DNA from 3 places in the Streptomyces sp. NPDC020958 genome. Region 2 is predicted to be linked to each of the others. Evidence: riboswitches for the same ligand, from Rfam matches in the RefSeq annotation. Region 2 holds a riboswitch; each other region holds the start of a gene.
What was found. A riboswitch is a leader RNA that binds a small molecule or an ion and turns the genes downstream of it on or off. The one in region 2 is predicted to bind S-adenosylmethionine.
Positions count from the first base shown of each region.

Region 1 (2,981 bases), on a different contig from region 2:
CTGGTCCCGCTAGGACGCGCTTACCCCCACCGCCCACGGCCATGCCCGAACGACGGCTCGGCGGATGCGGACGTGCCAGGTGTTCTTGACATCCGCCGGGGCGGCCGACGTACGGTGAACCGATCTGTTTCGGACGGGTGGAGGCCCCTGATGCGCGGACTCGGAGCGGCACCCAGGGGTGTGCGTTCCGCCGTGCGGCTGGTCACCCGTCGGCATGTGGACTTCTGCCGCACCTGCTCGGCCGTCTGTCCTCTTCCGCGCCGCTGACCCCTGCCCGGCCCGCGTCACCCGAGCTGCGAACCCGCCCTGACCGGTCCGGTCGCCGTGACGCCGCCTGCCCCGCGGACGTGGCCCACGCCGCCGTCTCCTCGACTTCCCCGTCGACGAACCCGACCCACGAAGGAGACCCCATGACCACCGAGGCCACCACGACGGACCTGCGGGCGTTCACCGAGGACTGGCTGGACTGGTACCGCGCCCAGGAGGCCCGGCTGGCCGACCCGCACGGTTTTCTGGCGATCACCGCCCTGCACTGGCTGGACGACCGGCCACAGCGCTTCCCCGACGCGCCCGGTGCCTGGCGCACCGGCCCCGACGGGGTGGTGGTCACCCTGGACGACGGAGAGGAACTGGTCGTCGGCGGGACGCCGGTGCGGGGAGAACACCGCTTCGGCGTGCTTCCGGAGCGCGGGGGCGTCGACGCGGTCTGGGGCGACGCCGTCATCGAGGTAGCCAAGCGCGGCGGGAACGACATCGTGCGCCCCCGGCACCCGGACGCGCCGCTGCGCACCGCCTTCACCGGCACCCCCGCCTACGCACCCGACCCGCGCTGGGCAGTGACCGGCCACTACGTCCCCTTCGACGAGCCGCGGCCGACCACCGTGGGCGCCGCGGTCGAGGGCCTCGAGCACGTCTACGACGCGCCGGGGCGGATCGAGTTCGAGCTGGCCGGGCGGCAGCTGTCCCTGACCGCGTTCCCCGGCCGCGATCCCGGCGGGCTGACGGTGCTGTTCACCGACGCGACCTCCGGGGTCACCACCTACGCCGCCAACCGGGTCCTGACGGTCGAACCGCCCGCCGCCGACGGCACGGTGGTGCTGGACTTCAACCGTGCCGCGAACCTGCCGTGCGCCTACACGGACCTGGCCACCTGCCCGCTGCCGCCGGCCGAGAACCGGCTGCCGGTGGCGGTCGAGGCCGGGCAGAAGATCCCCCGCGAACGCGGCGGGTCCTGAACCGGACGGAGGGGCCGCCCGGTCGGATGGCCGGACGTGTCCCGGCAGGTGAGACGTTCCGGCCTCGCGCGCCGAACGCCCCTGTGTGGCATTGACGTTCGACAAGTCGGCTCCGTAGCATCTCGATCGGCATTGAGTGTCAGCGTCAAGCCCTGGCTCGCTGACCGGCAACCCTCCCGCGCGGTGGGGTGCTCCAGGTGAAAGCCCGGCGGGATCACCGACGATCACCGCAAGCGCGTGGCCCCGGTGGCGGGGCCGGAGACGGGGAGGGACCGGTATGCACAGCGATCACGCGGCGGTCGCCTCCTGCGCCGGTGCCATGCCGTTCTCCCGTCTCTCCCGCCGACGCCACATCGACCTCAAGCGCTCGACCAGCTGCCTCTGTCGCACGACCAGTTGTCGCTGACGAGCAGGCCCCCGGTCCGCTGACAAGCCGTCGCCGACGAGCCCCCTGACCGGCCACCGCGCCGACCGGGACCGCCGCCGGGCACGGCCTCCCGGCTCCCGGCTCCCGGCTCCCGGCTCCCGGCTCCCGGCTCCCGGCTCCCGGCTCCCGGCTCCCGGCTCCCGCTTGACGGTCCGCTGCCCGCTCTCCCGCCACCGCGCCCGCTGGCGTCTTCCTGACCACCGCCTGATCAGCGCTTTCCCCCGCCGGTGCCGACCGGCCGGGTCGCACGTCCGTCCCCGCACGGCGTGCCGCGCTCCCGACGCCTGTCACCCGGTGCCAGGTGACACGAGTAGGAGAAAACCCTCCGTGACCGCACTTCCGGTATTCAGATCATCCCGTTGGGCGCCGCTGGCCGCCCTGCTGACCACCAGCGTGCTGCTGACCGCCTGTGGTTCGGGCGACGGCGGTTCCGGCGGCGCGAGCAGCCGGCCTAAGTCCGGCGGCACCCTGACCTTCGCGGTGGGTTCCGACTCCGGCTGCGTGGATCCGCAGCAGGTCGGCAGCAACGACACCATCTACTCGGTCCGTCAGATCGTGGACTCGCTGACCGACCAGGACCCGAAGACGGGCAAGATCGTGCCGTGGCTGGCCAGGAGCTGGGACATCAACTCCGACGCCACCCGGTTCACGTTCCACCTGCGCTCGGGCGTCACCTTCAGCGACGGGTCGAAGCTGACCGCGCAGGTGGTCAAGGACAACTTCGACGCGGTGCCGAAGCTCGGCGCCCTGGGCACCCTGGCCCAGGGTTACCTCAACGGTGTCAAGAGCACCACCGCGGTCGACCCGCTCACCGTGCAGGTGACCTTCGCACAGCCCAACGCGCAGTTCCTGCAGGCGACTTCGACCCACTCACTGGGCATCGAGTCGTCCGCGAGCGTGCACCGCACCCCGCAGCAGAAGTGCAGTGACGGGGTGGTGGGATCCGGGCCGTTCGTGCTGAAGGGCTACGTGCAGAACCAGTCGATCACCCTGGCCAGGCGGACCGGGTACGCCTGGGGATCCAGTCTGTGGGCCAAAAAGGGCGAGGCCTACCTGGACAAGCTGGTCTTCAAGGTGGTGCCGGAGGCAGGCGTACGCGCCGGCAGCCTCCAGTCCGGGCAGGTCGACGCGATCAGCAGCGTCGGCAGGGCCAACGAGGCAGCGCTCAAGGGCGGCCAGGTCACGCTCGCCCGCCGGGCCAACCCCGGGGTGGTGTTCGGTCTGGGCCTCAACAACGCCAGTCCCCTGCTGAAGGACGCCAGGGTGCGGCAGGCACTCCAGGTCACGGTCGACCGCAAGCAGATCGCCGACACCGTCTT
Region 1 is NZ_JBVHFU010000001.1:1,097,729-1,100,709, reverse strand. Features, by position in the region: gene ACZ3KP_RS04980 (DUF1684 domain-containing protein) at 411-1,235, shown strand; SAM riboswitch class IV at 1,364-1,477, shown strand; gene ACZ3KP_RS04975 (putative leader peptide) at 1,513-1,641, shown strand; gene ACZ3KP_RS04970 (ABC transporter substrate-binding protein) at 1,990-2,981, shown strand, end outside.
Region 1: linked by a shared signal. The riboswitch ahead of ACZ3KP_RS04975 (putative leader peptide) and the one ahead of thrC (threonine synthase) in region 2 are both predicted to bind S-adenosylmethionine.

Region 2 (2,981 bases):
TGACGTACACATTGACGAACCGGCGCAGCTTGCCCTGGTCGTCGAGAACGCGGGCGGCGATCCCGGTGTGGTTCTTCTCCAGGTCGGCGATGACCTCGCCGAGGTTGGCGCCTTCCGCGGCGACCTCGGCCCGGCCGCCGGTGTAGGTACGCAGGATGGTGGGGATGCGAACGGTGACGCTCACTGTCTAGACCTCCGGTCCGGGCAACGCCCTGGTTCTGTGCGGTCGGCTCAGGCGAGCCCGGCCTCGTGGAAAGACTCGAGATTCGGGCGGATGGTCGCGGTGAGTCCCGTACCCGCGACCGCGTCCAGTGTCTTCAGTCCGTCACCCGTGTTGAGGACGACGATCGACTTCGCCGGATCGATGAGCCCGTTCTCGATGAGCTTCCTGGTGACGCCGACCGTCACCCCGCCCGCGGTCTCCGCGAAGATGCCCTCGGTCCGCGCGAGCAGCTTGATGGCGTCGACGACCTGCTCGTCGTCGACGTCCTCCACCGCGCCGCCGGTGCGCCGCGCGATGTCGAGGACGTACGGGCCGTCGGCCGGGTTGCCGATGGCGAGGGACTTGGCGATGGTGTTCGGCTTCTGCGGCCGGACCACGTCGTGACCCGCCTTGTAGGCGGTCGACACCGGCGAGCAGCCCTCCGCCTGCGCACCGAAGATCTTGTACGGCTTGTCCTCGACGAGCCCGAGCTTGATCAGCTCCTGCAGCCCCTTGTCGATCTTCGTGAGCTGGGAGCCGGAGGCGATCGGGACGACCAGCTGGTCCGGGAGCCGCCAGCCGAGCTGCTCGCAGATCTCGTACGCGAGCGTCTTGGAGCCCTCGGCGTAGTACGGCCGCAGGTTGACGTTGACGAAGCCCCAGCCCTCGCCGGCCGGGTCGCCGATCAGCTCGGAGCAGAAACGGTTCACGTCGTCGTAGTTGCCCTCGATGCCGACGAGCTCGCCGCCGTAGATCGCGGCCATGACGACCTTGCCCTGCTCCAGGTCGTGCGGGATGAACACGCAGGAGCGGAAGCCGGCCCGGGCCGCGGCGGCGCCGACGGCACCGGCCAGGTTGCCGGTGGAGGAGCAGGAGAGCGTGGTGTAGCCGAAGGCACGGGCGGCCTCGACGGCCTGGGCGACGACGCGGTCCTTGAAGGAGTGCGTCGGGTTGCCCGAGTCGTCCTTCACGTACAGCCCGCCGGTGACGCCGAGCTCCTTGGCCAGGTTGTCGGCCTGGACGAGCTTGGTCCAGCCCGGGTTGATGTTCGGCTTGGTCGCCACGTCCGCGGGGACGGGCAGCAGCGGCGCGTAGCGCCAGATGTTCGCGGGTCCCGCCTCGATCCGCTTGCGGAGCTCCTCGGTGTCGTAGCCCGAGAAGTCGTACGCGATCTCCAGCGGGCCGAAACACTCCTCGCAGGCGAACACCGGGCCGAGCGGCACGCGGTGGCCGCACTCGCGGCAGGACAGCGCGGCGGCGGGGCCGAGGTCCACGGTCTTCGGGGAAGCGGTTGCAACAGTCTGCGCAGCCATGTGAGGCGAGGCCCTTTCTCCTCATCTTCCTCACGGCGCATCTCGCCGTGAGACGGATTTGGCACCTTCCCTAGCCGGGAGCCTCGCTGTGAACACGAGACCGGCTGGAGGGTTGCCGGGGCTTCATCGGGCCGTTTCCCTCTGCCCCTCTGGATGAGCTGTATTCGGTTGTCAACGCACGGTGACCCCAGGACATGCGATGGTCACGCGCGTTGTTCAAGACTGTAACCGAAGGCCAGGACAGTTGAGATAGTCGTCCGTACCGCGAGATGGATCACACCCCGCAGTGTGACCGTGACAGTGAGGAGCCGCTGACTGTGCTGGAAGAAGCCGAGCGCTGGCTGGCCACCCGCTCCTGGTCCGTGACCGACCGTCCGCTGCACCGGATACTCGCCGCCAAGCAGCGCACCGGTCAGTCCGTCTCCGTCGTGCTGCCCGCGCTCAACGAGGAGGAGACGGTCGGCGACATCGTCGCGGTCATCCGTCACGACCTGATGCGGCAGGTGCCGCTCGTCGACGAGATCGTGGTCGTCGACTCGGGCTCCACCGACCGCACGGCGGCGGTGGCCGCGGCGGCGGGCGCCCGGGTCGTCCACCGTGACACGATCCTCCCCCGCATCCCCGCCGTCCCCGGCAAGGGCGAGGTCCTGTGGCGCTCCCTGCTCGTCACCGGCGGGGACGTCATCTGCTTCGTCGACGCCGACCTGAAGGACTTCTCCTCCGACTTCGTCACCGGCATCGTCGGCCCGCTGCTGACCGACCCGGACGTGCACCTGGTCAAGGCGATGTACGACCGCCCGCTCGCCGGCGCGGCGGGCCAGGGCGGCCGGGTCACCGAGCTGATGGCCCGCCCCCTGCTGAACATGCACTGGCCGCAGCTGGCCGGGTTCGTGCAGCCGCTCGGCGGCGAGTACGCGGCCCGCCGCACCCTGCTGGAGCAGCTCCCCTTCCCGGTCGGCTACGGCGTGGAGCTGGGCATGCTGGTGGACGCCCTGCACCTGGTCGGCCTGGACGCGCTCGCCCAGGTGGACGTCGGGGTGCGCAAGCACCGCCACCAGGACGGCCAGGCCCTCGGCCGGATGTCCGCCGCGATCTACCGCACGGCCCAGCTGCGGCTGGCCCGCGGCCATCTGATCCGCCCGTCCCTGACCCAGTTCGAACGCGGCGAGGACGGCTTCGAACCCCGCACCTACTCCGTGGACACGGAGGAACGCCCGCCGATGGTGGAGATCGCGGAGTACGCCGACCGCCGGGTGGCCTGACCTGGTACACGTTCGCCCGTCGGGCGTGGCCGTACGTTTGAGCGTTTACAAGCCGGGCTAGGTTGAGGCGTATGGCTTCCCCCATGGCTTCCACCGGCAGTGCAGAGGTGCTGGTCGCGTCCAACCGCGGCCCGGTTTCGTACGAGGTGCACCCTGACGACGCGGACCGCGCCCTGCGTGCCAAACGCGGCGGCGGCGGGCTGG
Region 2 is NZ_JBVHFU010000004.1:481,556-484,536, forward strand. Features, by position in the region: gene ACZ3KP_RS16060 (MoaD/ThiS family protein) at 1-184, opposite strand, end outside; gene thrC (threonine synthase) at 232-1,515, opposite strand; SAM riboswitch class I at 1,534-1,675, opposite strand; gene ACZ3KP_RS16070 (glucosyl-3-phosphoglycerate synthase) at 1,833-2,777, shown strand; gene ACZ3KP_RS16075 (alpha,alpha-trehalose-phosphate synthase (UDP-forming)) at 2,861-2,981, shown strand, end outside.

Region 3 (2,981 bases), on a different contig from region 2:
GTGAGGGCGTGGGGGGAGGTCTGTGGTGCGGCGGTTCAGAGGACCTTGCTGAGGAAGTCCCTGGTCCGCTCGTGCCGCGGCTTGTCGAGGACCTCGGAGGGCGGCCCCTGCTCGACGATCCTGCCGCCGTCGATGAAGACCACCCGGTCGGCGATCTCGCGGGCGAAGCCGATCTCGTGGGTGACGATGACGAGGGTGGTGCCGCTGGTGGCCAGGTCCTTGATGACGGAGAGGACCTCCCCGACCAGCTCGGGGTCGAGGGCGGAGGTGGGCTCGTCGAAGAGGATGACGCCGGGACGCAGGGCGAGGGCGCGGGCGATGGCGACGCGCTGCTGCTGGCCGCCGGACAGCTGCCGCGGGTAGGCGCCGACGCGTTCGCCGAGGCCGACGCGTTCGAGCAGTTCCTTGGCCAGCGCCTGGGCCTCGGGCTTGGTCAGCTTCCCGGTGGCGACGGGGGCGGCGGCCACGTTGTCCAGCACGGTCAGGTGCGGGAAGAGGTTGAAGTTCTGGAAGACGAAGCCGATCCGGCCGCGCTGGGCCAGGATGGCGCGCTCGCTCAGCTCCTTGAGCCTCTCGCCCTGCCGTTTCACCCCGATCAGCTCGTCGTTGATGCTGACGTAGCCGATCTCGGGCTTCTCCAGGTGGTTGATGACCCTCAGGAGCGTGGACTTGCCGGATCCGGACGGGCCGAGGATGACGGTGACCTCGCCGGGGCGGATGGTCAGGTCGACGCCGTCGAGGACGCGGTGGGCGCCGTACCACTTGTGGACGTCGTGGATCTCCAGGGCGGCGGGGACCGTCTGCACGGTGTCGGTGATGCTCATACGGCGGCCTCCCGGCGGATGCGGGCGCGCAGGTCGGTCAGGCCGGCCCGCAGTTTCTGCACGGGGGTCGGCGGCAGCGAGCGGGTGGCGCCCCGGGCGTAGTACCGCTCGACGTAGAACTGGATCACGGAGACGACGCTGGTGAGGATCAGGTACCAGACGGTGACCACCAGCAGCAGCGGCACGATGTCGCCGGGGTAGGTGGAGCCCATGCTCTGGGCGGTGCCGAAGAGGTCGAGCAGGGAGACGTAGAAGACCAGCGAGGTGCTCTTGATGAGGCCGATGAGCTGGTTGACGTAGTTCGGGATGATCGACCTGAGCGCCTGCGGGAAGACGATCCTCCGGAACTGGTAGCCCTTGGGCAGTCCGAGCGCGGCGGCCGCCTCGTGCTGGCCCTGGTCCACCGAGAGGATGCCGCCGCGGACCACCTCGGCCGCGTAGGCCGCCTCGTTGAGGCTGAGGCCGATGACGGCGATGACCATGTCGGTGGCGAGCTTCGACTCGTCGAAGGAGAAGAAGGCCGGCCCGAAGGGGACGCCGACGCTCAACGTCTTGTAGAGGGCGCTGAAGTTGTAGAGGAAGAGCAGGACGACGATGAGCGGTATGGAGCGCAGCGCCCACACGTAGGTCCAGCTGACCGCGCGCAGCACCGGGCTCTTGGAGAGCCGGGCCAGCGCGAGCAGGACGCCGCCGAGGAGGCCCAGCACCGCGCTGTAGGCGGTGACTTCGAGGGTGATGACCAGCCCGTCGAGGATGGTCGGCCGCAGGAACCAGTAGCCCCAGCGGTCCCACTGGTAGAAGGGGTTGGTCACCAGTCCGTGGACGAACTGGGCGACCAGGACCAGGACGACGGCGGTGGCGATCCACCGTCCTGGCTTGCGCAGTGGCAGAACACGCTGTGCTGTAAGGGGCTTTGACGGTTCGTCGGCGGCGGACGGCGCCTCGGGGGCGAGGGTGGCGCCTGGGGGTTCACTCATGGCGGGCTCCGGCGGAGTCGGACACCCCGGATGCCACGGCCGGGTACGCGGCACCGGGCCGTGTTCGGGCACGGCACGGGGCACGGGGGCGCGCGGGACACGGGGGCTGGGCGGACGGCGTCACACCGGACGGCCGGTGCTTTCGTCAGGAACGCTGAGGCGCGAAGCTGCGGGACTGGGCGGAAAGGCCTGGTCAGACCCGACAGCGGGCACAGCCCGGTGCGGTACACGCGCTACACAGGGCGCTGTTGACACGGAGCAGGTCGACGGCGCGGTCGGCGACGAGCGGGCTCGGGTACGGCTGTACGCAGCCCTGGGCGCGGCGCGGGGCCGTGCTGGAAGCTGCGTACATGTCCGTCACCTGTCACTTGGTGGCCCGTGGGCCGCGCGCTTACCGAACGTCGTCATTCGGTCGGGTCGTCACCTGGGGCACCCCACCGCGGTGCGAGGGTTGCCGGTCAGCTAGCCAGGGCTTGATGCTGACGCTCTTGACCGTTCTGGTCCGTAAGTTAGGCAGCCGCCCGAACGAATGTCAACGCCTGTCCAGTTGGCGGGACGGTTCAGGCCGCTCTCACCTGCGGGAAGCGTCCGCCGCATGCCCGGCCCAGTCCAGGATCTGGACGGCCGCGCCGGCGGCTTCCAGTCCCTGGCAACGGCCGTGGTGGCGGCGGGCGATGCCGTCGAGGTCGAGGTGGGCGCCGAAGGCCGGGTGCGCGGCCAGCCGCCGGGCGTAGGCCCACAGCACCGGGTGGTCGGCGATGCGGTGCACGGCGGAGGCGTCCAGGTGGTTGCGGTGCACGGTGTCCAGCTGCACCAGGGTCACCCACAACTCGACGTCGGCTGCGGTCAGTCGACCGCCGACCAGGAACTCGACGCCGGTCAGCCGGTGTTCCAGCTCGCCCAGCGCGGCGAGCAGGGTCTCCAGCGCCCGCGGGTCGCCGCCCTCCTGCCCGGCGCGCTGCGCGGCCTGTTCGACGTCCTCGGCGCACAGCCGCTCGACGGCCTCGATCTCGGCCTCGGCACCGCACGGGTACAGGCGCGTGACGCCGTCGCCGAAGTGGCGGTCGAGGTCGCGCAGGATGTCCCGGCTGTGGGTGGAGACGATCCGGCCCGACCAGTCGTCGCTCAGCACCGGCGCCAGGGCCGGTGCCGAGTAGCGGTGGGCGCTGGCCTCGTACAG
Region 3 is NZ_JBVHFU010000001.1:276,184-279,164, reverse strand. Features, by position in the region: gene ACZ3KP_RS01305 (amino acid ABC transporter ATP-binding protein) at 36-824, opposite strand; gene ACZ3KP_RS01300 (amino acid ABC transporter permease) at 821-1,801, opposite strand; SAM riboswitch class IV at 2,184-2,295, opposite strand; gene ACZ3KP_RS01295 (glutathione S-transferase C-terminal domain-containing protein) at 2,373-2,981, opposite strand, start outside.
Region 3: linked by a shared signal. The riboswitch ahead of ACZ3KP_RS01300 (amino acid ABC transporter permease) and the one ahead of thrC (threonine synthase) in region 2 are both predicted to bind S-adenosylmethionine.